DNA from 4 places in the Bradyrhizobium huanghuaihaiense genome. Region 2 is predicted to be linked to each of the others. Evidence: predicted binding sites of a transcription regulator. Region 2 holds the regulator's gene; each other region holds the start of a gene.
What was found. Region 2 encodes PhoB, which activates phosphate uptake and scavenging genes when phosphate is short. Its sites were predicted from a motif close to TGTCATNNANCTGTCAT; they were not measured.
Positions count from the first base shown of each region.

Region 1: a site for PhoB is predicted at 2,537-2,553, ahead of N2603_RS26425 (acetoacetate decarboxylase). Genes of this name have one in related genera too.
Region 3: a site for PhoB is predicted at 3,182-3,198, ahead of N2603_RS25565 (DUF47 domain-containing protein). Genes of this name have one in related genera too.
Region 4: a site for PhoB is predicted at 4,796-4,812, ahead of phnF (phosphonate metabolism transcriptional regulator PhnF). Genes of this name have one in related genera too.

Region 1 is NZ_CP104172.1:5,484,631-5,491,683, reverse strand. Features, by position in the region: gene N2603_RS26440 (TadE/TadG family type IV pilus assembly protein) at 1-441, shown strand, start outside; gene N2603_RS26435 (TadE/TadG family type IV pilus assembly protein) at 441-1,106, shown strand; partial or broken gene N2603_RS26430 (patatin-like phospholipase family protein) at 1,322-2,496, opposite strand; gene N2603_RS26425 (acetoacetate decarboxylase) at 2,720-3,502, shown strand; partial or broken gene N2603_RS26420 (transporter) at 3,614-4,629, shown strand; gene N2603_RS26415 (carbohydrate porin) at 4,693-6,036, shown strand; gene N2603_RS26410 (MFS transporter) at 6,039-7,053, opposite strand, start outside.
Region 2 is NZ_CP104172.1:9,312,722-9,319,774, reverse strand. Features, by position in the region: gene pstC (phosphate ABC transporter permease subunit PstC) at 1-880, shown strand, start outside; gene pstA (phosphate ABC transporter permease PstA) at 882-1,727, shown strand; gene pstB (phosphate ABC transporter ATP-binding protein PstB) at 1,724-2,545, shown strand; gene phoU (phosphate signaling complex protein PhoU) at 2,557-3,273, shown strand; gene phoB (phosphate regulon transcriptional regulator PhoB) at 3,297-4,004, shown strand; gene N2603_RS43425 (GcrA family cell cycle regulator) at 4,247-4,759, opposite strand; gene N2603_RS43420 (aspartate aminotransferase family protein) at 5,214-6,422, shown strand; gene argF (ornithine carbamoyltransferase) at 6,422-7,053, shown strand, end outside.
Region 3 is NZ_CP104172.1:5,317,204-5,324,256, reverse strand. Features, by position in the region: gene N2603_RS25580 (ABC transporter substrate-binding protein) at 1-1,183, shown strand, start outside; gene N2603_RS25575 (branched-chain amino acid ABC transporter permease) at 1,251-2,114, shown strand; gene N2603_RS25570 (branched-chain amino acid ABC transporter permease) at 2,116-3,084, shown strand; gene N2603_RS25565 (DUF47 domain-containing protein) at 3,241-3,885, shown strand; gene N2603_RS25560 (inorganic phosphate transporter) at 3,898-4,905, shown strand; gene sugE (quaternary ammonium compound efflux SMR transporter SugE) at 4,898-5,212, opposite strand; gene N2603_RS25550 (peptide chain release factor 3) at 5,372-6,994, shown strand.
Region 4 is NZ_CP104172.1:8,938,365-8,945,417, reverse strand. Features, by position in the region: gene N2603_RS41725 (LbetaH domain-containing protein) at 1-112, opposite strand, end outside; gene phnC (phosphonate ABC transporter ATP-binding protein) at 288-1,097, shown strand; gene phnD (phosphonate ABC transporter substrate-binding protein) at 1,163-2,098, shown strand; gene phnE (phosphonate ABC transporter, permease protein PhnE) at 2,178-3,062, shown strand; gene phnE (phosphonate ABC transporter, permease protein PhnE) at 3,089-3,904, shown strand; gene phnF (phosphonate metabolism transcriptional regulator PhnF) at 4,033-4,761, opposite strand; gene phnG (phosphonate C-P lyase system protein PhnG) at 4,880-5,344, shown strand; gene phnH (phosphonate C-P lyase system protein PhnH) at 5,349-5,957, shown strand; gene N2603_RS41685 (carbon-phosphorus lyase complex subunit) at 5,962-7,053, shown strand, end outside.

The DNA.
Region 1 (7,053 bases), 3.8 Mb from region 2:
CTCATCATCGCGCTCCTTCAGACGTTCCTCGTCTTCTTTGCCCAACAGCTGCTCGAAAACATCGCGCGTCAATCCGCGCGCCTGGTCATGACCGGGCAGGTGCAGTCTGCGCAGATGACCCAGGCCGCCTTCAAGCAGAAGGTCTGCGACCAGATCTCGATCCTGTTCACCTGCAGTGGTCTGATGGTTGACCTGCAGGTGGCCAATTCGTGGTCCGCCGCCAATACGGGCATGCCGACCTTGACCTTCGACGCTTCGGGAGCCGTCACGAACACCTGGCAATACAATCCGGGAGATGCCGGCGACATCGTCGTTCTCCGGGTGATGTACGTATGGCCCGTCATGCTCGGGCCGCTCGGTTTCAACCTCTCGAACCTTTCGACCGGCAATCGGCTGCTCACGTCGTCGGCCGCGTTCCAGAACGAGCCAGGAGCCTCCTGATGATCGCCGCCTTGTCGTCTCGCGCTCGACGCCTGCTAGCCGACGACCGCGCTGTCGCCGCGACGGAGTTCGCCATCGTAGCGCCGTTCATGCTGGTGCTCTACGTCGGCGGCGTCGAGCTCGGCAATGGGCTGGCGATGAACGTCAAGGTCAGCGCCACCGCGCACAGTGTCGCCGACATGGTCACGCAGAACACGTCGCTCAGCACATCCCGGATGCAAGCCATTCTCGGCTCGGCGCAGGCGATCATGGCGCCTTATGCCGTCAAGGATTCCAGCGGGGCTTCGCTGATTACGATCACGGTGTCTCAAGTCTCCACCGACGGCAGTGGAAACGCGACCGTGCAATGGAGCGAGTCAACCAATACGTCGGCGGCGAGAAAGAAGGGGGACCCGATGACCTTGTCCTCGTTCACCGCACCTGACCCGAACAATCCCAGCAATAAGAACATCTCGCTCATTCTGAGCGAGGTTAGCTATAATTACACGACGAATCTCGGCTACACCATCGCCGGCACCGTGAAGCTGAGCGACAGCTACTACCTGTTCCCGCGCTGCTCGACGAACAGCCCGACCTCGTCGAGCTTTCCGTACTACGACGTGAAGTATTCGTCGACGTCGACGACCTGCACCTGCATCCAGCACTTGCAGCAGAAGAGCTGCTGAGGCGTCATCCGGAAGGCGCATAGCGGCGTCAGCCCGATCACGCCCCTCTGCGGAATGGCGGAGAAGGAATTCGGAATAGTCGCATTATGCCCCTGTTTTGCCCGACGGGTCAAATCGCCGAGCCGACGCGCTAAGTCATTGATCCAGCACGTCCCGGCTACTGTGCATGGGGTTGTTTTCGCACTTTTTTGTTTTCGCGCTTCCAGAAAGCTGCCTCACGCGCTCTCCGTCTCCCGGTGCACGTCGTGCACCACGAGGCCCATGCCTTCGTCCGGCATCTTGATCCAGTCGCGGCGCTTCAGGGTGCGCTTGGTATCCTCGTAGCCGCTCGTCCAGTGCTCGCGCATCGAGGTGCCCGAGAATTCGTGATCCTTGGCATCGCCCTCATAGGCCTTCTGCTGGTAGATCAGATGCAGGATCGCGATCTCCGGCATGTTGCGCAGGCTCGCTTTCAGCTGGCGCTCCTCCTCGGAGAGCTGCTCGTCCGGCAGCTTCGCCAGCGCCTTGTAGAGCAGGACCTTGAGGTTGTGCGTGCGGCGGTAGACGTCGGTGTTGTGGCGCGTGCGCGAGGAATACATGATGTGCTTGTGGCGGGCCATCACGTCCTGGATCGAGCGCGGCAGCACGCCGCGGGCGCTGAACAGATCGACCTGGAACACCAGCGAATTGAGCGCGTCCTCCTGATCGAGCAGGTGCTGCAGCGGCGTGTTGGAGACGATGCCGCCGTCCCAGAAATGATCGGTGCCGATCCGCACCATCGGCAGCGCCGGGGGCAGGGCGCCCGATGCCATGATGTGCTCCGGACAATCTCGTCATGGGCGTTGTCGAAATAGATGAAGTTGCCCGAGAGCACGTTGACCGCGCCGACGGCGAAGCGGACCTTCTTCTCGTTGATGAGATCGAAGTCGACGAGCTCGCGCAGGCTCTCCTTCAGCGGCATCGTGTCGTAATAGCTGGTGGCGGTCTTGGCGCCGACCGGGCTGAACCAGGGGTTGACCTGATTGGGCGTGAAGAAGCCGGGCTGGCCGAGGGTGGAGGTCATCCACGCGCTGGTGAGGTTGCGCCACTGGCGGAAGACGTCGCCATCGGGCGTGTAGTGCCAGATCTTGCGGTTGGTGATGCGCTCCCAGAAGATGCGCAGCGCTTCCAGCCGTTGCTCCGGCCGGTTGCCGGCGATGATGGCGGAATTGATGGCGCCGATCGAGACGCCGCAGACCCAGTCGGGCTCGATGCCGGCCTCGTGCAGCGCCTGGTAAACGCCCGCCTGGTAGGCGCCGAGGGCACCACCGCCCTGCAGCACCAGCGCGACGCGGTCGCAGCGCTCGGGGCGCCAGCCGCGTGAGGCAGGCTGATGCGTTGAGTAGGTCGGCTCCGATGTGCGGGCGTCCATGGTGATGCCTCCTGAGTGTCTACGACGATTGCGTCCCGCGGTGACGGCGTGATGACAATTTCGGCGCCGATGCATCGCCTGCATGCACGTCAGCCGGAACGGGAATGCCGGCGGTCGTGGGCCTGACGGAAATCCTTCACATCGCAGTCAACGAGTGCGGCTAGCAATCTGCATCACCGCCTGACGCTGCCGGGCGGGCATCACAGACATCAGGAGACCAGCGATGCGCAGGGAAGATGTGCTGAGACTTCCGTCCATGCCGGCCGCCGGGCCGAGCTATCCGGCCGGGCCCTACCGCTTCGTCAACCGCGAATTCCTCGTCATCACCTACGAGACCGATCCCGACCTGATCCGCGCCGGCCTGCCTGAGCCGCTGGAGCCGATCGACCAGCCGATCGTGCATTACGAATGGATCAAGATGCCGGACTCTTCCGGCTTCGGCAGCTACACCGAATCCGGCCTCGTCATCCCCGCGCGCCTCGATGGCGAGGAGGTCAACTTCGTCTCGCAGATGTACCTCGACGACGATCCGCCGATCGCGGCCGGCCGCGAGATCTGGGGTTTTCCCAAGAAGTACGCCCATCCCAAGCTCGAGATCGTCAAGGACACGCTGACGGGCACGCTGGAATATGCCGGCCAGCTCGTCGCGATGGGCACGATGGGCTACAAGCACGAGAGCATGGCCGGCAACGGCGATCTCACCCGCGCCACGCTGTCGAAGACGCAAATCAATCTGAAGATGATCCCGGGCGTCGACGGCCGTCTGGAAGTCTGCCAGCTCGTCGCGATCAACCTCACCGACATCGTGCCGAAGGGCTCCTGGATGGGACCCGGCCGGCTGCATCTGGTGCCGCACGTCAACGCGCCGGTCGCGGACTTCCCGGTCCGCCGCTGCCTCGGTGCGCACCATTACATCGCCGACCTGACGCTGCCGTTCGGCCGTGTCGTGCACGATTATGTCAAGGAAGCCGAAGCTGTGGCTGCGACGGGGCTGGCCGCGGAGTAGGGCGCCATCATCAAACTGTAACACTGGCGTAATTGAGTACCCGCGTGGAGCCGGGCGATGCCGTCAGCCATCGTCCGGCGACGGGGCATTGGTTGACGGTTGGGGCTATCCATGGCTGAGCCGGCGAAGCTTGTCAGCGCGATATCGGACACTGACCCCGCCATTCCCGGCCTGGTCTGGGCGTTCCGCCTGCACAGCGACGGCAGCGCCGAGGCGCTGCCGATCGACCGGCCGATCGAGTTCAGCCATGACGGCCGCCTCTGGCTGCATTTCAACCTGACGGACGCGCGCGTGCGTCCATGGATTGCGGCGTCCAGCCTGCCGCCGCTCGCGCGTGATCTGCTGCTCTCGCACGACACGTTCCAGCAGCTCCACGTCATCGACCATTGCGTCTACGGCGTGTTCTCCGATCTCGTCCGCGAGATCGACAGCCCGACGGAGGAGACCGCGTTCCTGCGCTTCGCCATGACCGAGCGGCTCCTGGTCAGCGGCCGTCATCAGGCGCTGTGCTCGGCCGACGCGGCGCGGCGGGTGCTGGAAGGCGGCTACCGCGTCGACAATGTCGCTCATCTCCTGGAAAAGATCGTCGACGAGGTCGCCGACACGCTCGACCGGATGGTCGACAAGCTCGGCCAGGAGATCGACGATATCGAGGAACGCATTTTGGCGGATGAGGCCAAGTCCGAGATGCGCCGCAACCTCGGCCGCCTGCGCCGCACCTGCGTCCGGCTGCATCGCCAGCTCACCGGCCTGCGCGTGCTGTTCCACCGCCTCGACCAGAAGAACACCGACCACCTCTCGCCCGCGCTTCGCATCCACGCCGGCAAGCTCGCGCAGCGGCTCGATGGCCTCGATCACGACATCGTCGAGCTGCGCGAGCGCAGCCGCCTGCTCGAGGAGGAGCTGCGCTTCAAGAACGAGGAGGAGAGCAACCGCCACCTCCATACGCTCTCGATCGTGACCTCGCTCTTGCTGCCGCCGACGCTGATCACCGGCATCTTCGGCATGAACACCAAGGGCTTGCCGCTCACCGACGTCGAGACCGGTTCCTCTGGGCGGCGGTGCTGATGGCCTCCTCGGTCGGCGCGGCCTATCTCTTCATGCGGCGCACGGGCATTTTCAAATAGCGCGCGTCGATCGTGAGTTGGAGTACCCGAAAATCCCTGGCGGCCGCGGTCGCGCTGACCGGCATGGCGGCAAGCACGAGCGCATTTGCCGGTGCCAAGGACGAGAGCGCGGCGGAATGGCTGTTTCCAAAATGGTTCAACGAGTGGCATGACGGCCTCGCCAACAAGGGCCTCAACTTCGGCGCGACCTACATCGCGGACAACATCGCCAACGTTTCCGGCGGCGTGAAGCGCGGCGCCATCCATTTCGGCCGGCTCGATCTGTCGGTCGATGCCGATCTCGACAAGCTGGTCGGCTGGACCGGCGGCCGCTTCTACGCCAATGGCTTCGTGATCTACGGCCAGGGGCTCTCCCGCAACTACGTGCAAAACCTCGCCACCATCAGCGAGATCGAGGCGCTGCCCGACCAGCGGCTCTACAACGCCTATTTTGAGCAGAGCTTCTTTGGCGATCGCCTGAACATCAGGGCCGGTCAGCAGGCCGCCGACGTCGAGTTCTTCGACAGCCAGACCGATGACCTCTTCATCAACGGCACCTTCGGCTGGCCCGCGATCAAGGCGAGCAATCTTCCGGCCGGGGGCCCGGCGCCGCCGATCGCGGTGCCCGGCATCCGCATCAAGGCGGCGCTGTCGGACCAGGTCACCGCCTATGGCGCAGTGTTCAACGGTGATCCCTCGGGCCCGGGCGATCAGGACCCGCAGATTCGCGACCATCACGGCCTCGCCTTCCGCGTCAACGATCCGCCCTGGGTGATCGGGCAGGTCCGCTTCAACTACGACATCGACTTTGGCGGTCGTCCGCTCGCCGGCAATTTCACGCCCGGCGCCTGGAAGCATTATGGCTCGTTCGACAGCCAGCGCTTTACCGCGGAAGGGCAGTCCATCGCCGATCCCGCTGGAAGCGGCATTCCGGCCAGGCTGCGCGGCAACTACGGCATCTTCGCGGTGATCGAGCAGGTGCTCTACCGCCCGCCGGAGGTGAGGGAGAACAGCACCTCGGCCTCGCTCCCCGGCATCACGGCGTTCGGCCGCATCGCCTACAGTCCGCCGGACCGCAATCTGATCGACCTTTACCTCGACGGCGGCATCGGCTTCGTCGGCTTCACGCCAGGCCGTCCCCTCGACCGCTTCGGCGTGGCGATGGCTTATATGCGGATATCGAACACCGCGCGTCGTCTCGACGTCGATGCGAATGTCTACACCGGCGTACAGGGGCCGGTGCGCAGCAACGAGACGCTGCTCGAGATGATCTACGAGGCGCACATCAAGCCGGGGTGGCTGATCGCGCCGTACTTCCAATACGTGTTCCGGCCCTCGGGCGGCGTCCCGAACCCGAACGATCCGACCGGCGTCTCGCGGATCGGTGACGCCGCAGTGTTCGGCGTCACCACCACGATCAGGTATTAGCTTCAGGCCACCGCGGGCTGGAGCTTCGGCTGCCGCGACAGCGCCAGCACGATCAGCGCGGCGAACACACAGAGCGCGCCGGCGATGAAGAACGCAGGCAGATAGCTCTGGTAGACCGTCCGTGAGAAACCGGCGCCGAACGCTGCGGTGCCGGCGCCGAGCTGATGGCCGGCGAAGATCCAGCCGAACACCAGATTGGCGCGCTCTGGCCCGAATTTCTGCGCGGTGAGGCGGACTGTGGGCGGCACCGTCGCGATCCAGTCGAGCCCGTAGAACATCGCGAAGATCGAGAGCCCATAGAACGAGAAATCGCTGAACGGCAGGAAGATCAGCGAGAGCCCGCGCAGGCCGTAGTACCAGAACAGCAGATAGCGGTTGTCGTAGCGGTCCGACAGCCAGCCCGACATGATGGTGCCGAAGAAATCGAAGATGCCCATTGCGGCGAGCAGGCTCGCGGCCTGCACCTGCGGAATGCCGAAATCGAGGCACATCGGGATCAGGTGCACCTGCACGAGGCCGTTGGTGGAGGCGCCGCAGACGAAGAAGGTCGCAAACAGGATCCAGAATGCGGTTGACTTGGAGGCGTCACGCAGCGTGCCGAGCGCCACCGCCGTGATCGAGCCGTGGCTCACTGGCGGTGCGGGCAGGGGCTCGGTGCCCTCGTCGCCGAACGGGCGCAGGCCGAGGTCGCTCGGCCGGTCGCGCATCGCGAGCAGCACGGCCAGCGCCGAGACGCCGAGCATGATGCAGACGAAGCCGAGCGCGAGGCGCCAGCCGAAGCGTTCGGTGAGGCTTGCGAGCAGCGGCAGGAATACGAGCTGGCCGGTGGCGACGCTCGCGGTCATGATGCCGACCACGAGGCCGCGTCGTGCTGCGAACCAGCGCGTCGCAATGGTCGCGCCCAGCACCAGCGCGGTCATGCCGGTGCCGATGCCGATCACGACGCCCCACAGCGCGATGAGCTGCCAGATCTCGGTCATGCCGAGCGAGAGCACCAGTGCCGAGACCACGATGAGC
Region 2 (7,053 bases):
CGCGATTTCGGTGCTGCTGATCCTCGGCGGCATCATCATCTCGCTGATCGTCGGCGCCTTCCCGGCGATGAAGGAGTACGGCATCTCCTTCCTGTGGACGCAACGCTGGGCGCCGTCGGCCGATCCGCCCGTGCTCGGTGCCCTCGGGCCGATGTACGGCACGCTCGTCACCTCCTTCATCGCGATGCTGATCGCCATCCCGGTTGGTCTGGGCATTGCGATCTTCCTCACCGAGCTGTGCCCGCAATGGCTGCGCCGCCCGATCGGCATGGCGGTCGAGCTGCTCGCCGGCATCCCCTCGATCATCTACGGCATGTGGGGCTTCTTCGTGCTGGGCCCGTTCCTGGCCAACACGTTCCAGCCCTTCATGATCAAGATCTTTGACGGCGTTCCTGTGCTCGGAGCGATCTTCGCTGGTCCCCCGTCCTATCTCAGCCTGTTCAATGCGGCGCTGATCCTCGCCATCATGGTGCTGCCCTTCATCACCTCGATCTCGGTCGACGTGTTCAAGACCGTGCCGCCGGTGCTGAAGGAAGCCGCCTACGGCGTCGGCTGCACCACTTGGGAAGTCGTCCGCAGTGTGGTGATCCCCTACACCCGCGTCGGCATCATCGGCGGCGTCATGCTGGCGCTGGGCCGCGCGCTCGGCGAGACCATGGCGGTGACCTTCATCATAGGCAACTCGTTCCGGATATCGTCCTCGATCTTCGCGCCCGGCACGACGATCTCGGCGGCGATCGCATCCGAGTTCGCCGAGAGCGACGGCCTGCACCAGTCCGGCCTGATCCTGCTCGGCCTCTTGCTGTTCGTGCTGACGTTCTTCGTGCTCGCGGCCGCGCGGCTGATGCTGCTGCGTCTGGAAAAGAAGGCGGGGAAGTGACATGAACCCGATCTACGTACGTCGCCGCCGCAAGGACATCATCGTCCGCGGGCTCTGCATCGGTGCCGCCGCTTTCGGCGTCACCTGGCTCGCGCTGATCCTGATGACCCTGCTCTACAACGGGCTGGCAGGCCTGAACCTCGAGATATTCGTCGCGGACACGCCGCCTCCGGGCTCGACCGAAGGCGGTCTGCGCAATGCGATCGTCGGTTCGATCATCATGACCGTGATCGGCGTCGGCATCGGCGCGCCGCTCGGCCTGTTCGCCGGCACCTATCTCGCCGAATACGGCCGCAACGACCGCCTGACCTCGGTGATCCGCTTCATCAACGACATCCTGCTCTCGGCGCCCTCGATCATCATCGGCCTGTTCATCTACGGTGCGGTGGTGGTGCCGATGCGCGGATTCTCGGCGATTGCGGGCGCGCTCGCGCTCGCCGTCATCGTCATCCCGGTGGTGTTGCGCACGACCGAGGACATGCTGCTGCTGGTGCCGAACGCGCTGCGCGAGGCGGCCTCCGCGCTTGGCCTGCCGCGCTCGCTGGTGATCAAGCGTATCGCTTATCGTGCGGCCCGCTCGGGTCTCATCACCGGCGTGCTGCTTGCCACCGCCCGCGTCGCCGGCGAGACCGCGCCGCTGCTCTTCACCGCGCTGTCGAACCAGTTCTTCAGCCTCGGCCTGAACAAGACGATGGCGAACCTGCCGGTCACCATCAACAACTTCGTGCAGAGCCCCTACGCCTATTGGAAGCAGCTCGCCTGGAGCGGCGCGCTGCTGATCACGATCACCGTGCTTGCCCTGAACATTGGCGCGCGCATCCTCGGCGCCGAGAGGACTGCAAAATGACCGATCTTTCCGTATCCGTGAGTTCCAACGCCCATCTGGCCTCACAGCAGCCGCTGCCGGAAGCGCCCGCAAAGGTGACGGTGCGCAACCTCAACTTCTATTACGGCGAGCACCACGCGCTGAAGAACATCAACCTGACGCTCGGCGCCAACCGCGTCACGGCGTTCATCGGCCCGTCGGGCTGCGGCAAGTCGACCCTGCTGCGCATCTTCAACCGGATGTACGACCTCTATCCGGGCCAGCGCGTCACCGGTCAGCTGATGCTCGACCAGACCAACATCCTCGACCCCAAGCTGGACCTGAACCTGCTGCGCGCCCGCGTCGGCATGGTGTTCCAGAAGCCGACGCCGTTCCCGATGACGATCTACGAGAACATCGCCTTCGGCATCCGCCTCTACGAGAAGATCTCGAAGTCCGAGATGGACGACCGCGTCGAGAAGGCGCTGCGCGGGGGCGCGCTGTGGAACGAGGTCAAGGACAAGCTCAACGCCTCGGGCCTGTCGCTCTCCGGCGGCCAGCAGCAGCGCCTCTGCATCGCCCGCACCGTCGCGGTGCGGCCTGAGGTGATCTTGTTCGACGAGCCCTGCTCGGCGCTCGATCCGATCTCGACCGCCAAGGTCGAGGAGCTGATCCAGGAACTGTCCGAGAACTACACGATCGCGATCGTCACCCACAACATGCAGCAGGCGGCGCGCGTCTCCGACAAGACCGCCTTCATGTATCTCGGCGAGCTGATCGAGTTCGACGACACCAGCAAGATCTTCACGTCGCCGAGCGACCGGCGCACGCAGGACTACATCACCGGCCGGTTCGGCTGAGGAGACGCGACATGGCTTCTGAACATACCGCAAAGGCCTTCGACACCGACCTCCAGGAGCTCACCCGCCTGGTCGCCGAGATGGGCGGCATCGCCGAGCGCATGATCGTCGATTCCGTCGACGCGCTGATCCGCCGCGACGTCGCGCTCGGCCAGCGCGTCGTCACCATCGACGCCGAGCTCGATGCGCTGCAAAAGAAGATCGAGGAGCGCGCTGTGCTCACCATCGCCCGCCGCCAGCCGATGGCGGTGGATCTGCGCGAGATCGTCGGCGCCATGCGCGTTGCGACCGATCTCGAGCGCATCGGCGACCTCGCCAAGAACATGGGCAAGCGCGTCGCCGCGCTCGATGCCGACTTCCATCCGCTGAAACTGTTCCGCGGCCTGGAGCACATGACCGACCTCGTGCAGCAGCAGGTCAAGTCGGTGCTTGACGCCTATGCCGCGCACGATCTGCCGGCGGCGATGGCGGTGTGGAAGGGCGACGAGGAAGTCGACGCCATCTGCACCTCGCTGTTCCGCGAGCTCCTCACCTACATGATGGAGGATCCGCGCAACATCTCGTTCTGCATCCATCTGATGTTCTGCGCCAAGAACATCGAGCGGATCGGCGACCACGCCACCAACATCGCCGAGACCGTGTTCTACATGATCGAGGGCCAGGCCATCACCGACAAGCGGCCGAAGGGCGACATGACGACCTTCGCCACGACGGTCCCGAATACCTGAAGACTTAAGGAGCGACGACAACCATGGGCGCACGCATTATGGTGGTTGAGGACGAGGAAGCTCTCACCGAGCTTCTCCGCTACAACCTCGAAGGCGACGGCTATGACGTCGAGACGGTGATGCGCGGCGACGATGCCGACACCCGCCTCAAGGAGCACATCCCCGACCTGATCGTGCTCGACTGGATGCTGCCGGGCCTCTCGGGCATCGAGCTGTGTCGGCGGCTGCGCACCCGTCCCGAGACCAAGCAGCTTCCCATCATCATGCTCACCGCGCGCGGCGAGGAGAGCGAGCGGGTGCGCGGGCTTGCGACCGGCGCCGACGACTACATCGTCAAGCCGTTCTCGGTGCCGGAGCTGCTGGCGCGCGTGAAGGGCCTCCTGCGGCGCGCGAGCCCTGAGCGGCTCGCCACCGTGCTCGCCTACGGCGACATCGAGCTCGATCGCGACAAGCGCCGCGTCGCGCGCTCGGGCCGGCCGATCGATCTCGGCCCGACCGAATATCGCCTGTTGGAGTTCTTCCTGGAGCATCCCGGCCGCGTGTTCTCGCGCGAGCAGCTGCTCGACAGCGTCTGGGGCCGCGACATCTACATCGATGAGCGCACCGTCGATGTCCATATCGGCCGCCTGCGCAAGCTGCTCAATCTCGGCCGCGAGCAGGACCCGATCCGCACCGTCCGCGGCGCCGGCTATGCGCTCGACGATCGCTTTGCGAAGGCGGAGCAGACGTAAGCTGGTTTAGAGAGCTGCCGCCACAACATCGGTGTCGTCCCGGACAAGCGTGAGCGCAGATACGGGACCCATAACCACAGAGCGTAGTTGTTGCGCGAAAGGGTAACTCCGAGTCCCCGTAACCACATCTTGCGGTGGCTATGGGTCCCGGATCTGCGCGCGCTTGGGGCGCGCTTGTCCGGGACGACATCGGGTATTGAGCCGTCATCGTGTGACGGCTGCTTCTTGATCTCAGAACAAACTCAGCGCGTGCCAGGCTTCGCCGGTGCGCGACGGCGGTCCGCCGCGGGCTGATACGCCACGCGCGAGTGCTGGGCGCAGTAGGGCAGGCCCGATAGCGCCTTGCCGCCGCAGAAGAAGAAATCCGGGCTCGAGGGATCGCCGACCGGCCAGTGGCAGGTCGCCTCGTTCAGCTCGAGCAGCGACAGCCGCTGGCTCATCGGCACCACGTTGTCGTAGGTCACGGGTTCAGCCTCGACCTCGACCTCGAAGGCCTGCGCCAGCGCGGTGTTGCCGCGTGCGATGGGGCGGCTGACCCGCATCATGTGCTGAGCCGGACGCGCCTTGCGCGGCCGGGGAGCTGCCGATGAGGGGCTCTTGGCGCGGCCGGACAGGCCGAGCCTGTGCACCTTGCCGATCACGGCATTACGGGTCACGTTGCCGAGCTCGGCTGCGATCTGGCTGGCCGACAATCCGGCCTCCCAGAGCTTTTTCAGCTGCTCGACGCGATCGTCGGACCAGGTCAAAACCGTCATTGCACCCTTTCCCTCGCCGTGCGGCTGCCGTCCTGGCGCCTTGCGGCGAATGCCTAAGCCTCGAAAAACCCGTGCCGCCAGAATCCCTTAAGGCTCGCCGGGCGTAACCAGAACGCCCGAACGTTTACGCCGGTACATGAGGACTTAGAGGATCAGAACTGCTGCACGAGATGTCGTATCTGACAAGCCAAACGCTACAATATGGCGTGACTCACGCGCAAGAGTCAGCCGACTCGCTTCCACATGTTCCGTGGCAAAAACCCCGCAAATCCGGCACCGCAAGACTACGGATTCAGCGTTTCGCGGGGCTTTCGGGCGGCATTGACACCCGTTCTACCCGGCATAAGATAGTGTCACGTGCCGCCCTTAAAAGGCGGCACGTTTCGTTTTCCGGGCCGGTCAATGGTGCGCTGCGTGAGCGCGTTCAGGCCGTCCGCAACATCAAGTGATCGTCATGACTAACAGCGCCGCGCCGCATTTGCTCCCCGTTTTCGCCAGGGCCGACCTCGGTTTCGAGCGCGGCGAAGGCTGCTGGCTGATCGCGACCAATGGCGAGCGCTATCTCGATTTCACCTCGGGCGTCGCGGTGAACGCGCTCGGCCACGCCCATCCCGCGCTGGTCAAGGCGCTGCAGGAGCAGGCGACCAAGCTCTGGCACATGTCGAACCTGTTCCAGAGCCCGGACGGCGAGAAACTCGCCGCGCGTCTGTGCCAGGAAAGCTTTGCGGACTTCGTGTTCTTCTGCAATTCCGGCGCCGAAGCGCTGGAAGGCGTGATCAAGCTGGTCCGCCATCATCACTTCTCCAAGGGCCAACCGGAGCGCTACCGCATCATCACCTTCGAGGGCGCCTTCCATGGTCGTACGCTGGCGACGCTGGCCGCGACGGGATCTGCAAAATATCTCGAAGGGTTCGGTCCGCCGATGGACGGGTTCGACCAGGTCCCGCACGGTGACATCGAAGCCGTGAAGAAGGCGATCGGTCCGCAGACTGCCGGCATCCTGGTCGAGCCGATCCAGGGTGAGGGCGGCGTGCGCTCGTCGACGCCCGCCTTCCTCAAGGCGCTGCGCCAACTTTGCGACGAGAAGGGCCTGCTGCTCGCCTTCGACGAGGTGCAGACCGGCATGGGCCGCACCGGCGATCTCTTCGCCCATCGGCGCACGGGCGTTACACCCGATGTGATGTCGCTCGCCAAGGCGCTCGGCGGTGGCTTCCCGATCGGCGCGGTGCTGGCGACCGCGGAGGCGGCGGCCGGCATGGGCCCCGGCTCGCACGGCTCGACCTTCGGCGGCAATCCGCTGGCGATCTCGGCTGCCAATGCCGTGCTCGACGTCATGCTCAAGCCTGGCTTCTTCGACCACGTGCAGAAGATGTCGCTGCTGCTCAAGCAGAAGCTCGCCTCCGTGATCGATCGTCACCCTGACGTCGTCAGCGAGGTGCGTGGCGAGGGCCTCTTGATCGGCATCAAGGCCGTGGTGCCCTCGGGCGATCTCGTTGCGGCCCTGCGCAATGAAAAACTTCTGACGGTCGGCGCCGGCGACAATGTCGTGCGCTTCCTGCCGCCCTTGATCGTCACCGAAGCCGAGATCGAGGACAGCGTCGTGCGGCTGGAGCGCGCCTGCGCTGCGATCTCGTCCAGCCAGACCAAGCGGGCGGCAAGCTGATGAGCAAGTCGCCGAAGCACTTCCTGGATATCAACGAGCTGCCGTTGTCGGAGCTCAAGAGCATGCTCGACGCCTCCTCCGCCATGAAGGCGAAGCAGAAGGCGCATCAGCCGGTTAAGCCGCTCGAAGGCAAGACGCTGGCGATGATCTTCGAGCGTCCCTCGACGCGCACCCGCGTCTCGTTCGACGTCGCCATGCGCCAGCTCGGCGGCGAGCCCATCATGCTCACCGGCGCCGAGATGCAGCTCGGCCGCGGCGAGACCATCGCCGACACCGCACGCGTGCTGTCGCGCTATGTCGATGCCATCATGATCCGCATCCTCAACCATGATGCGCTGCTGGAGCTTGCGGCGAATGCGACCGTGCCGGTCATCAACGGCCTGACGCGGCGCTCGCATCCCTGCCAGGTGATGGCGGACCTCCTCACCTATCAGGAGCATCGCGGCCCGATCGAGGGCCGGACGGTGGCCTGGACCGGCGACGACAACAACGTGCTGGCGTCCTGGGCACATGCCGCCGAGCGCTTCAAATTCCAGCTCAATGTCGCAACGCCCCCGGAGCTCGCGCCGAAGAAGGCGATGCGCGACTTCATCAAGGCCACCGGTGCGCCGATTGTGCTCGGCACCGATCC
Region 3 (7,053 bases), 4.0 Mb from region 2:
GGCGTTGGGATTCGTCGCAAGCGGCGCGTCGGCACAGGACAAGACCGTCAAGATCGGCGTCCTGACCGATAATTCCGGTCTCTATTCCGACCTCGGTGGCGCGGGCTCCACGCTGGCTGCCCAGATGGCGATCGAGGATTCCGGGCTTGCCGCCAAGGGCTGGAAGATCGACTTGATCTCCGCCGATCATCAGAACAAGCCCGATATCGCCACCACCATCGCGCGCCAATGGATCGACGTCGAGAAGGTCGACATCTTCATGGATGTGCTGAACTCCGGTGTCGCACTCGCGGTCAACAATGTCGTCAAGGAGAAGAATTCGATCCTGATCGACACCGGTGCGGCGACGTCGGATCTCACCAACGCCCAATGTTCGCCGAACACGATCCATTGGGTCTATGACACCTACATGCTCGCCAACAGCACCGGTCAGGCGCTGGTGAAGGCTGGCGGCGATTCCTGGTTCTTCCTGACGGCCGACTATGCGTTCGGCGCGGCGCTGGAGCGCGACACCGCGGCGGTGGTGCAGAAGGCGGGCGGCAAGGTGCTCGGCAGCGTCAAGCATCCGCTCAATTCCTCGGACTTCTCCTCGTTCCTTTTGCAGGCACAGGCCTCGAAGGCGAAGATCGTCGGTCTTGCGAATGCCGGCGGCGATACCACCAATTCGATCAAACAGGCCGCCGAGTTCGGCATCGTTGCCGGCGGGCAGAAGCTTGCCGGGCTGCTGTTGTTCATCACCGACGTTCACTCGCTCGGCTTGAACGTGGCGCAGGGGCTCAATTTCACAGAAACCTTCTATTGGGATCTCAACGACGGAACGCGTGCCTTCTCCAAGCGCTTTTCGGAGCGCATGAAGAACAAGGCGATGCCTTCGATGGTGCAGGCCGGCGTCTATTCGGGCTTGGTCCACTACTTCAAGGCGCTCGAGGCGATGGGCGGCAATCCGCATGACGGCGCCAAGGCGGTCGAGAAGATGAAGTCGATGCCGACCGACGATCCGCTGTTCGGTCAGGGCAGTATCCGGGTCGATGGCCGCAAGATTCACCCGGCCTACCTGTTCGAGGTCAAGAAGCCCTCGGAATCGAAGGGGCCGTGGGACTACTACAAGCTGGTGGGCACCGTCCCCGCTGACCAGGCGTTCCGGCCGCTCTCCGAGAGCGTCTGTCCGCTGGTGAAGAAATAACTCTCGTGGCCCGCCGGGCGGTCGTGCCGCCGGCGGGCTTTCATTTTGGTGGCGGAAGCTAATCCCGATGCAGGCTCTCTACGCACAGCTACTGGTGGGACTGATCAACGGCTCGTTCTACGCGTTGCTCAGTCTCGGGCTTGCCGTGATCTTCGGCATGCTCAACATCATCAACTTCGCCCATGGCGCGCTCTACATGATGGGCGCCTTCGTCGCCTATTTCCTGCTGAACCTCGGCGGCATCAATTACTGGTGGGCGTTGCTGCTGGCGCCGATCATCGTCGGCATCTTCGGCATGATCCTGGAGCGGACCATGCTGCAATGGCTGACCGGGCTCGACCATCTCTACGGCCTGCTCTTGACCTTCGGCATCGCGCTGATCGTGCAGGGCGTGTTCCAGAACTATTTCGGCTCCTCCGGCCTGCCTTACGCCATTCCGGACCAGCTCAAGGGCGGCATGAATCTCGGCTTCATGTTCCTGCCGATCTATCGCGGCTGGGTCGTCGTGTTCTCGCTGGTGGTGTGTCTTGCCACCTGGTTCCTGATCGAGAAGACGCAACTCGGCGCTTACCTGCGCGCCGCCACCGAAAACCCGACGCTGGTCCGCGCCTTCGGCATCAACGTGCCGCGCATGATCACGCTGACCTACGGTCTCGGCGTCGGCCTTGCGGCGCTCGCCGGCGTGCTCTCGGCGCCGATCAACCAGGTGCGCCCGCTGATGGGCGCCGACCTCATCATCGTCGTGTTCGCCGTGGTGGTGATCGGCGGCATGGGATCGATCATGGGCTCCATCATCACCGGCTTCGCGCTCGGTGTGATCGAGGGCCTGACCAAGTATTTCTACCCCGAGGCCTCCAACACCGTCGTGTTCGTGCTGATGGTGCTGGTGCTGCTGGTGAAGCCAACGGGATTGACGGGAAGGGCGGCCTGATATGACAACCCTGACGGACGATACGCTGCGTGCGACACCGCGTGCGATGCGCGACGAGATGATCGTATTCGCAGTGATGGCGCTGCTGCTGGCGGCGGTGCCATTCACCGGGGTCTATCCGTTCTTCGTGATGCAGGCGCTGTGCTTTGCGCTGCTTGCCTGCGCCTTCAATCTTCTGATCGGCTATGGCGGCCTGTTGTCGTTCGGCCACGCGATGTTCCTGGGGACCGCCGGCTACTGCAGCGCGCATGCGCTGAAGGCGTGGGGGCTGCCGCCGGAGCTCGGCATCCTCGTCGGGGTCGCCGCGGCTTTCGCGCTCTCGATCGTGACCGGCTACATCTCGATCCGCCGCCAGGGCATCTATTTCTCGATGATCACGCTGGCGCTGTCCCAGCTGCTGTACTTCATCTACCTCCAGGCCCCGTTCACCCATGGTGAGGACGGCATCCAGGGCATTCCGCAGGGACACATGTTCGGCGTCCTCGATCTGTCCAAGCCGACGGTCCTGTACTATGTCGTGCTGGCTGGCTTCCTCGCCGGGTTCCTGCTGATCTTCCGCATCATCAACTCGCCGTTTGGCGAGGTGCTGAAGTCGATCCGCGAGAACGAGCAGCGCGCCATCTCGCTGGGCTACCGGACCGACCAGTACAAGTTTCTGGCCTTCGTCCTGTCCGGCACGCTGGCGGGCTTCGCCGGATCGCTGAAGGTGTTCGTGGCCCAGAATGCCTCGCTCACCGACGTGCATTGGTCGATGTCGGGCGAGGTCGTGCTGATGACGCTGGTCGGCGGGCTCGGTACCATCTTCGGCCCCGTGGTCGGCGCCTTCGTAATCATCGCCATGCAGCAATATCTGGCGAGCTTCGGCCAGTGGGTGACGGTGATCCAGGGCTCGATCTTCGTGATCTGCGTTCTCACCTTCCGCCGCGGCGTCATCGGTGAAATCGCGCATTACTTCCGGCGGTCGCTCTAAGTAATTGATTTGACGGAATATTGTCTGCTTCTTGAAAGCGGTGGATGATCCGGCTCCGCGGGCGTGAGGTGGCACGCGCGCGGATCGAAAATGGTCTATGACAGTTTTGTGACGGCCCATCCGGGCCGGGCCATTTCCAACCGGTAGCCTGTCCCCATGATGCGATGGTTTCGCGCGTTCCTGCCCAAGGAAGAACGGTTCTTCGACCTGTTCGACCGCCATGCCCAGACCGTGATTCAGGGCGCGATCGCGCTCCAGGGCGTGCTCAACGGGGGCGAGGAGACGCCGGTCTATTGCCAGCGCGTCAACCAGTTCGAGAACGATGCCGACAACATCACCCGCGAGGTGCTGACGGCGGTGCGCCGCACCTTCATCACCCCGTTCGATCGCGGCGACATCAAGAACCTCATTACCTCGATGGACGATGCCATCGACCAGATGCAGCAGACGGCCAAGGCCGTGATGCTGTTCGAGGTCCGCGCCTTCGAGCCGCCGATGCGGGAGATCGGCGCGCTTCTGATCGAGTGCGCCAATCTGGTCGGCCGCGCGCTGCCGCTGATGCAGTCGATCGGCCCGAACGTCGCCATGCTGACCGCGATCACGGAAGAGCTGACCAAGCTCGAGGGCCGGGTCGACGATCTCCACGACATCGGGCTGAAGGAGCTGTTCCTGAAGCATCGCGACGGCAACGCGATGGATTTCATCGTCGGCGCCGAGATCTACGACCACCTCGAGAAGGTGGCCGACCGCTTCGATGACGTCGCGAACGAGATCAACAGCATCGTCATCGAGCAAGTGTAGGGCAGGGCTGCTGTGGATGCTGCGTTGGGTGTTCCCGTCCTGGTCGGACTGATCGCCGTCGCGCTGCTGTTCGACTTCCTGAACGGCCTGCACGACGCCGCCAATTCGATCGCGACCATCGTGTCGACCCGCGTGTTGCGGCCGCAATTCGCGGTGTTCTGGGCCGCGTTCTTCAATTTCGTCGCCTTCATGGTGTTCGGCCTGCACGTCGCCCAGACCATCGGCACAGGCATCATCGATCCCTCGATCGTCGATGCCCAGGTGATCTTCGCGGCCCTGGTCGGCGCCATCGTCTGGAACCTCGTGACCTGGGCGCTCGGCATCCCGTCCTCGTCCTCGCACGCGCTGATCGGCGGCCTCGTCGGCGGCGGCATGGCCAAGGCGGGGATTTCGGCGGCGGTGTGGAGCGGATTGTCCAAGACTGTGCTGGCGATCGTGCTGTCGCCGCTGGTCGGCTTCCTGCTCGCGATGATGCTGGTTGCGATCGTGTCCTGGGCCTCGGTGCGTTCGACGCCCTTTGCCGTGGATCGCGCCTTCCGCATCCTGCAATTCGCCTCCGCCTCGCTCTATTCGCTCGGCCATGGCGGCAATGACGCGCAGAAGACCATGGGCATCATCGCCGTGCTGCTCTATTCGCAAGGCCATCTCGGCAGCGAGTTCTCGGTGCCGTTCTGGGTGGTGCTGTCCTGCCAGGCGGCGATGGCGCTGGGCACGCTGATGGGCGGCTGGCGCATCGTCCGCACCATGGGCCTGCGCATCACCAAGCTGACGCCGATGCAGGGTTTTTGCGCCGAAACGGGCGGCGCGGTGACCCTGTTCATGGCGACCTTCCTCGGGGTTCCCGTCTCGACCACCCACACCATCACCGGCGCCATCGTCGGTGTCGGCGCGGCCCGCCGCGTCTCGGCGGTGCGCTGGAACGTCGCAAGCTCGATCGTCTATGCCTGGGTGATCACGATCCCGGCCTCGGCCATCGTGGCCGCGCTGACCTGGTGGGCGGTCAAGATCTTCGTCAGGTGACGAGCTTCAACCCGACGATCCCGGCGACGATCAATCCGATGCTGGCGAGGCGGAAGGCCGTGGCCGGCTCCCCGAAGAGGACGATGCCGAGCGTCGCGGTGCCGACCGCGCCGATCCCGGTCCAGACCGCGTAGGCGGTCCCGACCGGCAGCGATTTGAGCGCGACCCCGAGCAGGATGACGCTGCCGGCCATCGCCGCGAGCGTGATGACGGAGGGAACAAGCCTGGAAAAACCCTCGGTGTATTTCAGGCCGATCGCCCAGGTGATCTCGAGAAGACCGGCGACGAACAGGATGCTCCAGGCCATGACGACCCTCCATTCACGGCAGGGTCGTCCCCGCGGCTGATATGCTGGTGGGAAAGGAGGGCCGTCCCTCCCAAACGGCGATATGGGGCTGGCCGGAGGGCTCCGCAATCACCAAATGAGGCTTGATCAGGCCCATTTTCCCTGCCAAACGCTCCCGCCATGTCCGACATCGCCACCACCACAGCCGAATCGCCGGCCCGTTCCCCGCTTGCCACCGAGGTGGCGCGGCGGCGGACCTTCGCGATCATCTCCCACCCCGACGCCGGCAAGACCACGCTGACCGAGAAGCTGCTGCTGTTCGGCGGCGCCATCAATCTCGCCGGTCAGGTCAAGGCCAAGGGCGAGCGGCGCAACACGCGATCGGACTGGATGAAGATCGAGCGCGAGCGCGGCATCTCGGTCGTGACCTCGGTCATGACCTTCGAGTTCGAGGGCCTCGTCTTCAACCTCCTGGACACGCCGGGCCACGAGGACTTTTCGGAAGACACCTATCGCACGCTCACCGCGGTTGACTCCGCCGTGATGGTGATCGACGCCGCCAAGGGCATCGAGGCGCGCACGCGAAAGCTGTTCGAGGTGTGCCGTCTGCGCGACATCCCGATCATCACCTTCATCAACAAGATGGACCGCGAGAGCCGCGACGTGTTCGAGCTGCTCGACGAGATCGAGAAGACGCTGGCGCTCGACACCACGCCGATGACCTGGCCGGTCGGCCGCGGCCGCGACTTCCTCGGCACCTACGACGTCGTCAATGGCGGCGTGCGCCTGCTCGAAGGCGGCGGCGCCAAGACCGGCGCGGCGCAGCAGATCGAGATCGCCGAGCTCGCCAAGCTCAACGCCAATCTCGACGTCTCCGCGGTGAAGGACGAGCTCGAGCTCGTCACCGAAGCCTCGAAACCGTTCGAGCTCGGCGCCTTCCGCGAGGGACATCTGACGCCGGTCTATTTCGGCAGCGCGCTGCGCAATTTCGGCGTCGGCGACTTGCTGGAAGGCCTCGGCAAGTTCGCGCCCGAGCCGCGCGCGCAGGAGAGCGACCAGCGCAAGGTCGAGGCCACCGATCCGCGCATGAGCGCCTTCGTGTTCAAGATCCAGGCCAACATGGATCCGAACCACCGCGACCGCATCGCCTTCGCGCGCCTGTGCTCGGGCAAGCTCAGCCGCGGCATGAAGGCGAAACTGGTGCGCACCGGCAAGAGCATGCCGCTGTCGAGCCCGCAATTCTTCTTCGCGCAGGACCGGTCGGTGGCGGACGAGGCATTCGCCGGCGACGTCGTCGGCATTCCCAATCACGGCACGCTGCGCATCGGCGACACGCTCACCGAGGGCGAGGATTTCACCTTCGTCGGTGTGCCGAGCTTCGCGCCGGAAATCGTCCGCCGCGTCCGTCTCACCGACGCGATGAAGGCGAAGAAGCTGAAAGAAGCGCTTCAGCAGATGTCGGAAGAGGGCGTGGTGCAGGTGTTTCGCCCGCGCGATGGTGCCCCGGCGCTGGTCGGCGTCGTCGGTGCGCTGCAGCTCGACGTGCTGAAGGCGCGCCTGGAGGCGGAATATTCGCTGCCGGTCGAGTTCGAGGTCAGCGAGTTCCAGCTGGCGCGCTGGGTCTCCTCGGACGATCGCAAGAAGCTCGACACTTTTATTGCCGCCAACACCTCGAGCATCGCCGACGACGTCGACGGCGATCCCGTGTATCTCGCCAGGAACGAGTTCTATCTCGGCTACACGAGGGAACGCGCCGAGGGTATCGAGTTCACCAACGTCAAGGACGTCAAGAAGAAGGGGTAGGGTGCCGCTGTCGTTCGCGCGCGAGCATGTGAACGCGCGCGGACTTGACGCGTTCACGG
Region 4 (7,053 bases), 370 kb from region 2:
CCTCGTGCAGGATCGTCCGCGCGCCGACCTCGGTGTACGCGCCGAGCCTGGTCTCATGCAGCTTCGCGGACGCGTCGATGGTCGGTTGGACCGAAAGCACCTTGCCGGCCATGTTGCGTCCGAACGTTCGAGGGCGGGCGTTCCTCTTCGAGTGGCTTGATGACAATGTCATGACGCAGCGATGACAGGGGATGAGGTGTGTAGGATCGCCGCAGCGCAACGTGCGTGTCACACAAGTGTCAAGCGTCGGCGTTAGCGGTTGGCTCCAGCTACTCTGGAGCTCCTGTATGCTGGTGGTTGAAGGTCTGACGTGCCGCTTTGGTGCAAAAGCCGCGGTGGACGACGCTTCGTTTCAAATCTCCCCCGGCGGTTTCGTCGGTGTGATCGGACGTTCCGGCGCCGGCAAGTCGACGCTGCTCCGGACCATCAACCGCCTGGTGACGCCGACGCAAGGGCGCATCCTGTTCGACGGCACCGACGTCACCGCGCTGCGCGGCAAGGAATTGCGTCAGTGGCGCGCCCGCTCGGCGATGATCTTCCAGCAGTTCAACCTGGTTGGCCGGCTCGACGTTCTCACCAACGTCCTGATGGGACGGCTGGCGACGATGCCGGCCTGGCGCTCGCTGTCGCAGATCTGGCCCGAGCAGGACAAGGCGCTGGCGATGTCCGCGCTCGAGCAGTTCGACATTGCCTCGCTCGCCGCCCAGCGCGCCGACCAGCTCTCCGGCGGTCAGCAGCAGCGCGTCGCGATCGCCCGCGCGCTGGTGCAGCAGCCCGACATCATCCTCGCCGATGAGCCGATCGCCTCGCTCGATCCGCGCAACACCAAGATCGTGATGGACGCGCTGCTGCGCATCAACAAGCACTTCGGTATCACCGTGCTCTGTAACCTGCATTCGCTCGATCTCGCCCGCACCTATTGCGACCGCCTGATCGGCATGGCCGCCGGCCGCGTGGTGTTCGACGGCGCACCGTCCGCGCTGACCGATCACGTCGCGCGCGAGCTCTACGATCTCGAAGCCGCCGACGTCATGGGCGGCATGCCTGTCCCGGCGCCCGAGGGCGTGCCGGCGCTCGGAACCGCCGCGGCCGCCTGAGCCGCGTCGCACCTGTTCAATTGCCAGTTTTGCGTCAACCGACCCCAACCGATGAAGAGGGTATCATGATCACTCGCAGATTAATCCTTGCCGGCGCCGCCGCGCTCGCCTTCACCGCCTCCGCGTCCGCCGAGGACTGGAAGGCCAAATATTCCGAGCTGACCTTCGCCGTCGTCCCGGCCGAGAACGCCTCGGGCGTCACCGAGCGCTGGGCGCCGTTCGTGAGCTATCTCTCCAAGGAGCTGGGCGTGAAGGTCACGCTGCGCATCGCCAACGACTACGCCGCGGTCATCGAAGGCCAGCGCGCCGGCAACATCCACATCGCCAGCTACGGCTCGGCCTCGTTCGCGCGCGCCCGCCTGACCGGCGTCAAGACCGACGCCTTCGCCAACGACATCAACGCCGACGGCTCGACCGGCTACTATTCGGTGTTCTTCGTCAAGGCGAGCAGCGCCTACAAGAAGGTCGATGACCTCAAGGGCAAGAACCTCGGTCTCGTCGACCCGAACTCGACCTCTGGCAACAACGTGCCGCGCTTCGAGCTCGACAAGATGGGCATCCCGGATGCCGACGGCTATTTCAGCAAGGTCGTGTTCACCGGCAGCCACGAGAACGCGATGCTGGCGCTGGCGCAGGGCACGGTCGACGTCGCCGCCAACCAGTGGACCAGCGACGACGATTCCACGCTGGCTCAGATGCTGACCAAGGGCATGCTGAAGAACGCCGATGGTTCGGCGATGAAGAAGGACGACTTCCGCATCATCCACAAGTCGGCGCCGATCATCAACGGCCCCTATGCCTACAATGCCGACCTGCCGGAAGATGCCAAGGCCGCCATCGCCAAGGCGTTCTTCGATGCGCCGGCCAAGGACAAGGCGGCGTTCGACCGTCTCTCCGACGGCCAGAAGAAGGGTTTTCATCCCGCCACCACCAAGGACTGGGATGGCACGATCGAGCTGATCAAGTTCGTCGATGCACTGCGTAAGAAGAAGGCGTCCTGAGCTTTTGGGACGAGCTACTCGAGCCGGGTCGATGGACCCGGCTCTTTCTCTTTCTTGAACCACCACGCGCCCTGACCAGATGACCGTCGCGGTTTCCATCCTCCCCGAGCAGCAACTGGCCGCGCTGAACGCCGCCTATCGTCAGGCGGTCTCGCGCAGGCGGCTTCGTCTCCTGGTGGGAGCCGCGATCTTTGCCGCCGCGCTGGTTCTCGCCGCGATCGGCGCCGAAGTGAATCTGCGCACGCTGTTCACCTATTTCGGCAACTTCGTCAGCTATTTCGACCGCATCCTCACGCTCGACAGCGGCCAGCGGGTCTGGACCGATGTCGGCGAGTGGCTGTGGGGCTGGCGCAAATGGCTGAAGATGCTGGGTGAGACGCTGCTCATCAGCTATGTCGGCACGCTGATCGGCGCGACCTTCGCCTTCGCCCTCAACTTCTTCGCGGCTGAAAACACCTCGCCGTCACCCTGGCTGCGCTTCACGGTGCGGCGCCTGCTCGAATTCGCCCGCACCGTCCCCGGCATCGTGTTCGCCCTGGTCTTTGTGATTGCCTTCGGCCTGGGGCCAATGGCGGGCGTGCTGGCGATTGCAATCCACTCCACCGGCGCGCTCGGAAAACTGTTCTCGGAGATCGTCGAGAATGCCGACATGAAGCCGGTCGAGGGCATTCGCTCGACAGGGGCCAGCTGGCTTTCCTGCATGCGTTTTGCCATCGTGCCGCAGGTGACTGCGGGCTATGCCAGCTACGCCCTGCTGCGCTTCGAGATCAACGTCCGCGAAGCCTCCGTGATGGGCTTCGTCGGCGCCGGCGGCATCGGCCAGGAGCTCGTCGTCGCCATTCGCAAGTTCTACTACTCCGACGTCAGCGCCATCCTGCTCACCATCATCGTCACCGTCTTCATCATCGACATCACCACCGGCTGGCTGCGCGGCCGCCTGTTCGGCAAGGAGGCGCGGACGTGACGCCGCAGGAGGTCGATCCGCGCCAGATGCGCGCCCGCTACCCCGATGTGTTCGACCGCCCGGCCTCGGCGCGGCTCGCGATGCCCGCGATGATCGTCGCGGCGTTCGCGATCCTGATTTATGGTCTCGTCGATCTCGATTTCTCCCCGTCGCGCTTCTTCGCCGGCCTCAGCCAGCTCGGCTGGATCAGCCTGATGATGATCCCGCCGGATCCAGGCTCCTCGCTGCCGATCTACCTGAAGGCGCTGGGCGAGACGCTCTCGATCGCGCTGCTCGGCACCACGCTGGCGGCGGTGTTTGCACTGCCGGTGAGCCTGCTGGCGGCGCGCAACATCGTGCCGTCCAACATCCTGCGCTTCCCGATCCGCCGCTTCCTCGATTCGATCCGCGGTGTCGACACGCTGATCTGGGCGCTGGTCTGGATCAACGTCGTCGGCCTCGGCCCGTTCGCCGGCGTGCTCGCCATCGCCGTGTCGGATTTCGGCGCGTTCGGAAAACTGTTCTCGGAGGCGATCGAGGGCGCCGACCAGAAGCAGGTCGAAGGCATCCGCGCTTCCGGCGGCAGCGCGCTGCACGAGATCCGCTTCGGCCTGTTGCCGCAGGTCCTGCCCGTGATCGCCGGCCAGGTGCTCTATTTCATCGAATCGAACACGCGCTCGGCCACCATCATCGGCATCGTCGGCGCCGGCGGCATCGGCCTCCAGCTCGCCGAGCAGATCCGCGTGCTGGAATGGCAGAAGGTGTCGTTCCTGATCCTGATGATCCTGGTCGCCGTCGCCGCGATCGATTTCATCTCGGGCAAGCTGCGCTTTGCGATCATTGGGCGAAGGGCCGTCGCCTGATCACAGGTGCCGTTGGGTGGGCAAAGCGAAGCGTGCCCACCACTTCTAACGATCGAGAAAGTTCGTGGGCACGGCGCGAAGTGCGCCTTTGCCCACCCTACGGCCCCGGTTTCGTGGAGGAGAGCCCCCTACGATTCCACCAGGAACTCCACCCGCTCCGCGGCGAACCGCGAATGCTTCGTCACCAGCGGCTTGCCGGCGAGATCGTGGTCGGTGGCATCGACCACGAGGATCGGCCGCCCCAGCGGCAGATCGAGCCGCGCGGCGTCGGTGGCATCGACGATGCCGGCGGTGATCCGGGTCGCGCCGCGGCGATAGTCGCGGACGCCGTAATGCTCGAGCAGCTTGGTCATCGAGCGCGTCGCGGCAAACACCTCGCCTGCGCCCGGAAACAATTCGGCTGACAGCCAGGTCGTGGAGACGCAGATGGGCGTGCGATCGGCGAGGCGGATCGCCTCGATCCGCACGAGCGGCGCACCGGTCTTCAGTCCCAGCTCCCGCGCCAGCTCACGCGTCGCGACGTCATTGGTCGCCTCGATCGGCCGGCCATGCGGCTCGCGGCCCTCGGCGCCGACGATCTCGGAAAAGCGCGTGCGCGAGCGCAAGGGATAAGCGAGCTTCTGTGCCTCCACATAGGTTCCGCTGCCGCGCTCGGCGCGCACCAGGCCCCGCTCGGCAAGGGCCGCGAGCGCGCGGCGCACGGTGTGGCGGTTCACGCGATAGGTTTCGGCGATCTCCATCTCGCCCGGCAGCTTGTCGCCGGCGGCGAAGCGGCCGTCGGCGATGCCGCGCTCGATGCCGTCGGCAACGAGGCGCCACAGCGCGACGCCCGAAGAGGCTGTGTCCTGCATGCTCATGTCGTCGGCCAAGCTAGCCCAGAAATCACACCTTTGTCACGAAACAGTCATGGCGCTCCCGTATGAAGTTGTCTATTATCATAGACAACTTCAATTCGGCAAGTTCTGTCAAGGCTCGGTGGATCCGGTGACCCAGCACAATACCCAGCAAGCCCAGCGCAAGGCCGCCATGGCCGTGCTGGCGCACGCGGAGGCGGGCGAGATCGCCGCTCGCCTCCGCGATCTCGCTCTGCCGGCTCATCAGGATCTGCGTGCGCCGGAGAACGGTCTCGTGATGCTGCGTGGCCGGGTCGGCGGCGACGGCGCCCCGTTCAATCTCGGCGAGGCCACGGTGTCGCGCGCGGCGGTGCGGCTTGCGAGCGGCGAGGTTGGTTTCGGCTACACGCTCGGACGCGACGGTGAAAAGGCGCGGCTGATCGCGCTGTGCGACGCGCTGGTGCAGTCCCGTGATTTCGGTGCAGCCGTCGAGCGCAGCGTTATCGCGCCGTTGCGCGAGCAGCTTATGGTCAGGCGGACGCGGGCGGCGGAAGAGACCGCCGCGACGAAGGTTGATTTCTACACCATGGTGCGCGGTGAGGGGTGAGATCATGACCACGATTGCGGAACTGCCGCCAGGCTTCGCCGACAAGGTGCTGTCGGCGCAATCGACCTTTCGTTCGGTCATGGACGCGATGGCGCGGCCGGGCTCGGTCCAGCGCATCGTGCCGATGGCCGGAGCGCCCGGCGTGATGATGCGGGGCACCGCGGCGATCGCACTGACGCTGTTCGACCACGACACGCCGCTCTGGCTCGATGCGCGGATGGCGGAAAGCTCGGACGTGACGAAGTGGCTCAAATTCCACACCGGCGCGCCGGTCGTGCAGGATTCATCGGTCGCTTCATTTGCGCTCATCAGCGACGGCGGTGCGCTGCCCGCGCTCGAGCGCTTCGCGCTCGGCACGAGCGAGTATCCGGACCGCTCGACCACGGTGATCATCCAGGTCGACAGCCTGAACTCCGGGCGCAGCTTCGAGTTGCGCGGCCCCGGCATCGACGGGGTGGCGGCGCTGCATGCGTCGATCAAGCCTTTCGACCTGTTCGAGCGCCTGCGTATGAACGAAGCGCTGTTTCCGCGCGGCATCGACGTGGTGCTGGTCGCCGATGACGCCGTGGTCGCGATCCCGCGCACCACGCGCGTCGTGAGCAAGGGAAGCTAGAAGCATGTATGTCGCAGTCAAAGGCGGCGAACGCGCCATCGAGAACGCCCATCGCCTGCTCGCACATAAGCGGCGCGGCGATCAGGGCGTTGCGGAAATCTCGCTCGACCAGATCTCGGAGCAGCTCGGCCTCGCGGTCGATCGCGTCATGAGCGAGGGCTCGCTCTATGACCGCGAGCTTGCGGCGCTCGCGATCAAGCAGGCACGCGGCGATTTGATCGAGGCGATCTTCCTGGTCCGCGCCTTCCGCGCCACCCTGCCGCGCTTCGGCACCAGCGAGCCGGTCGACACCGGCGCCATGCGGGTGCAGCGTCGGGTGTCGGCGACCTTCAAGGACATTCCCGGCGGCCAGATCCTCGGGCCGACCTTCGACTACACGCACCGTCTGCTCGATCCCTCGCTCGCCGAAGGGTTTGTGCCGGAGGTGCCGGCGGCGGCTGAAGCCTCCACCGCGCCGACACCGCGCGTCACCGACATTCTCGGCCGCGACGGGCTGATTGAATCCTCGCCGGAGGCAGAGGACGGCGCCGCCGTCGGCGATCTCACCCGCGAGCCGCTGAATTTTCCGGCCGACCGCGACCTGCGCCTGCAAAACCTTGCGCGTGGTGACGAAGGCTTTCTGCTCGCGATGGGCTACTCCACGCAGCGCGGCTATGGCCGCAACCATCCCTTCGTCGGCGAGATTCGCTTTGGTGAGGTCGAGGTCGAATTCGCGGCCGAGGACGTCGGCTTCGCCGTGCCGCTCGGCGCGATCGAGCTCACCGAGTGCCAGATGGTCAACCAGTTCAAGGGTTCTGCGACGGAAGCGCCATGCTTCACCCGCGGCTATGGCCTCGCCTTCGGCCAGAGTGAGCGCAAGACCATGTCGATGGCGCTGGTCGATCGCGCGCTGCGTGCTCGCGAGCTCGGCGAAGAGGCGCTCGCCCCCGCGCAAGACGAGGAATTCGTGATGTCGCATTCCGACAACGTCCAGGCGACCGGCTTCGTCGAGCACCTGAAGCTGCCGCACTATGTCGACTTCCAGTCCGAGCTCGGCCTGCTGCGCAAGCTGCGTCAGGAGTTTGCCGAGGCCAATGCGCCCGATGCCATGAAGGAG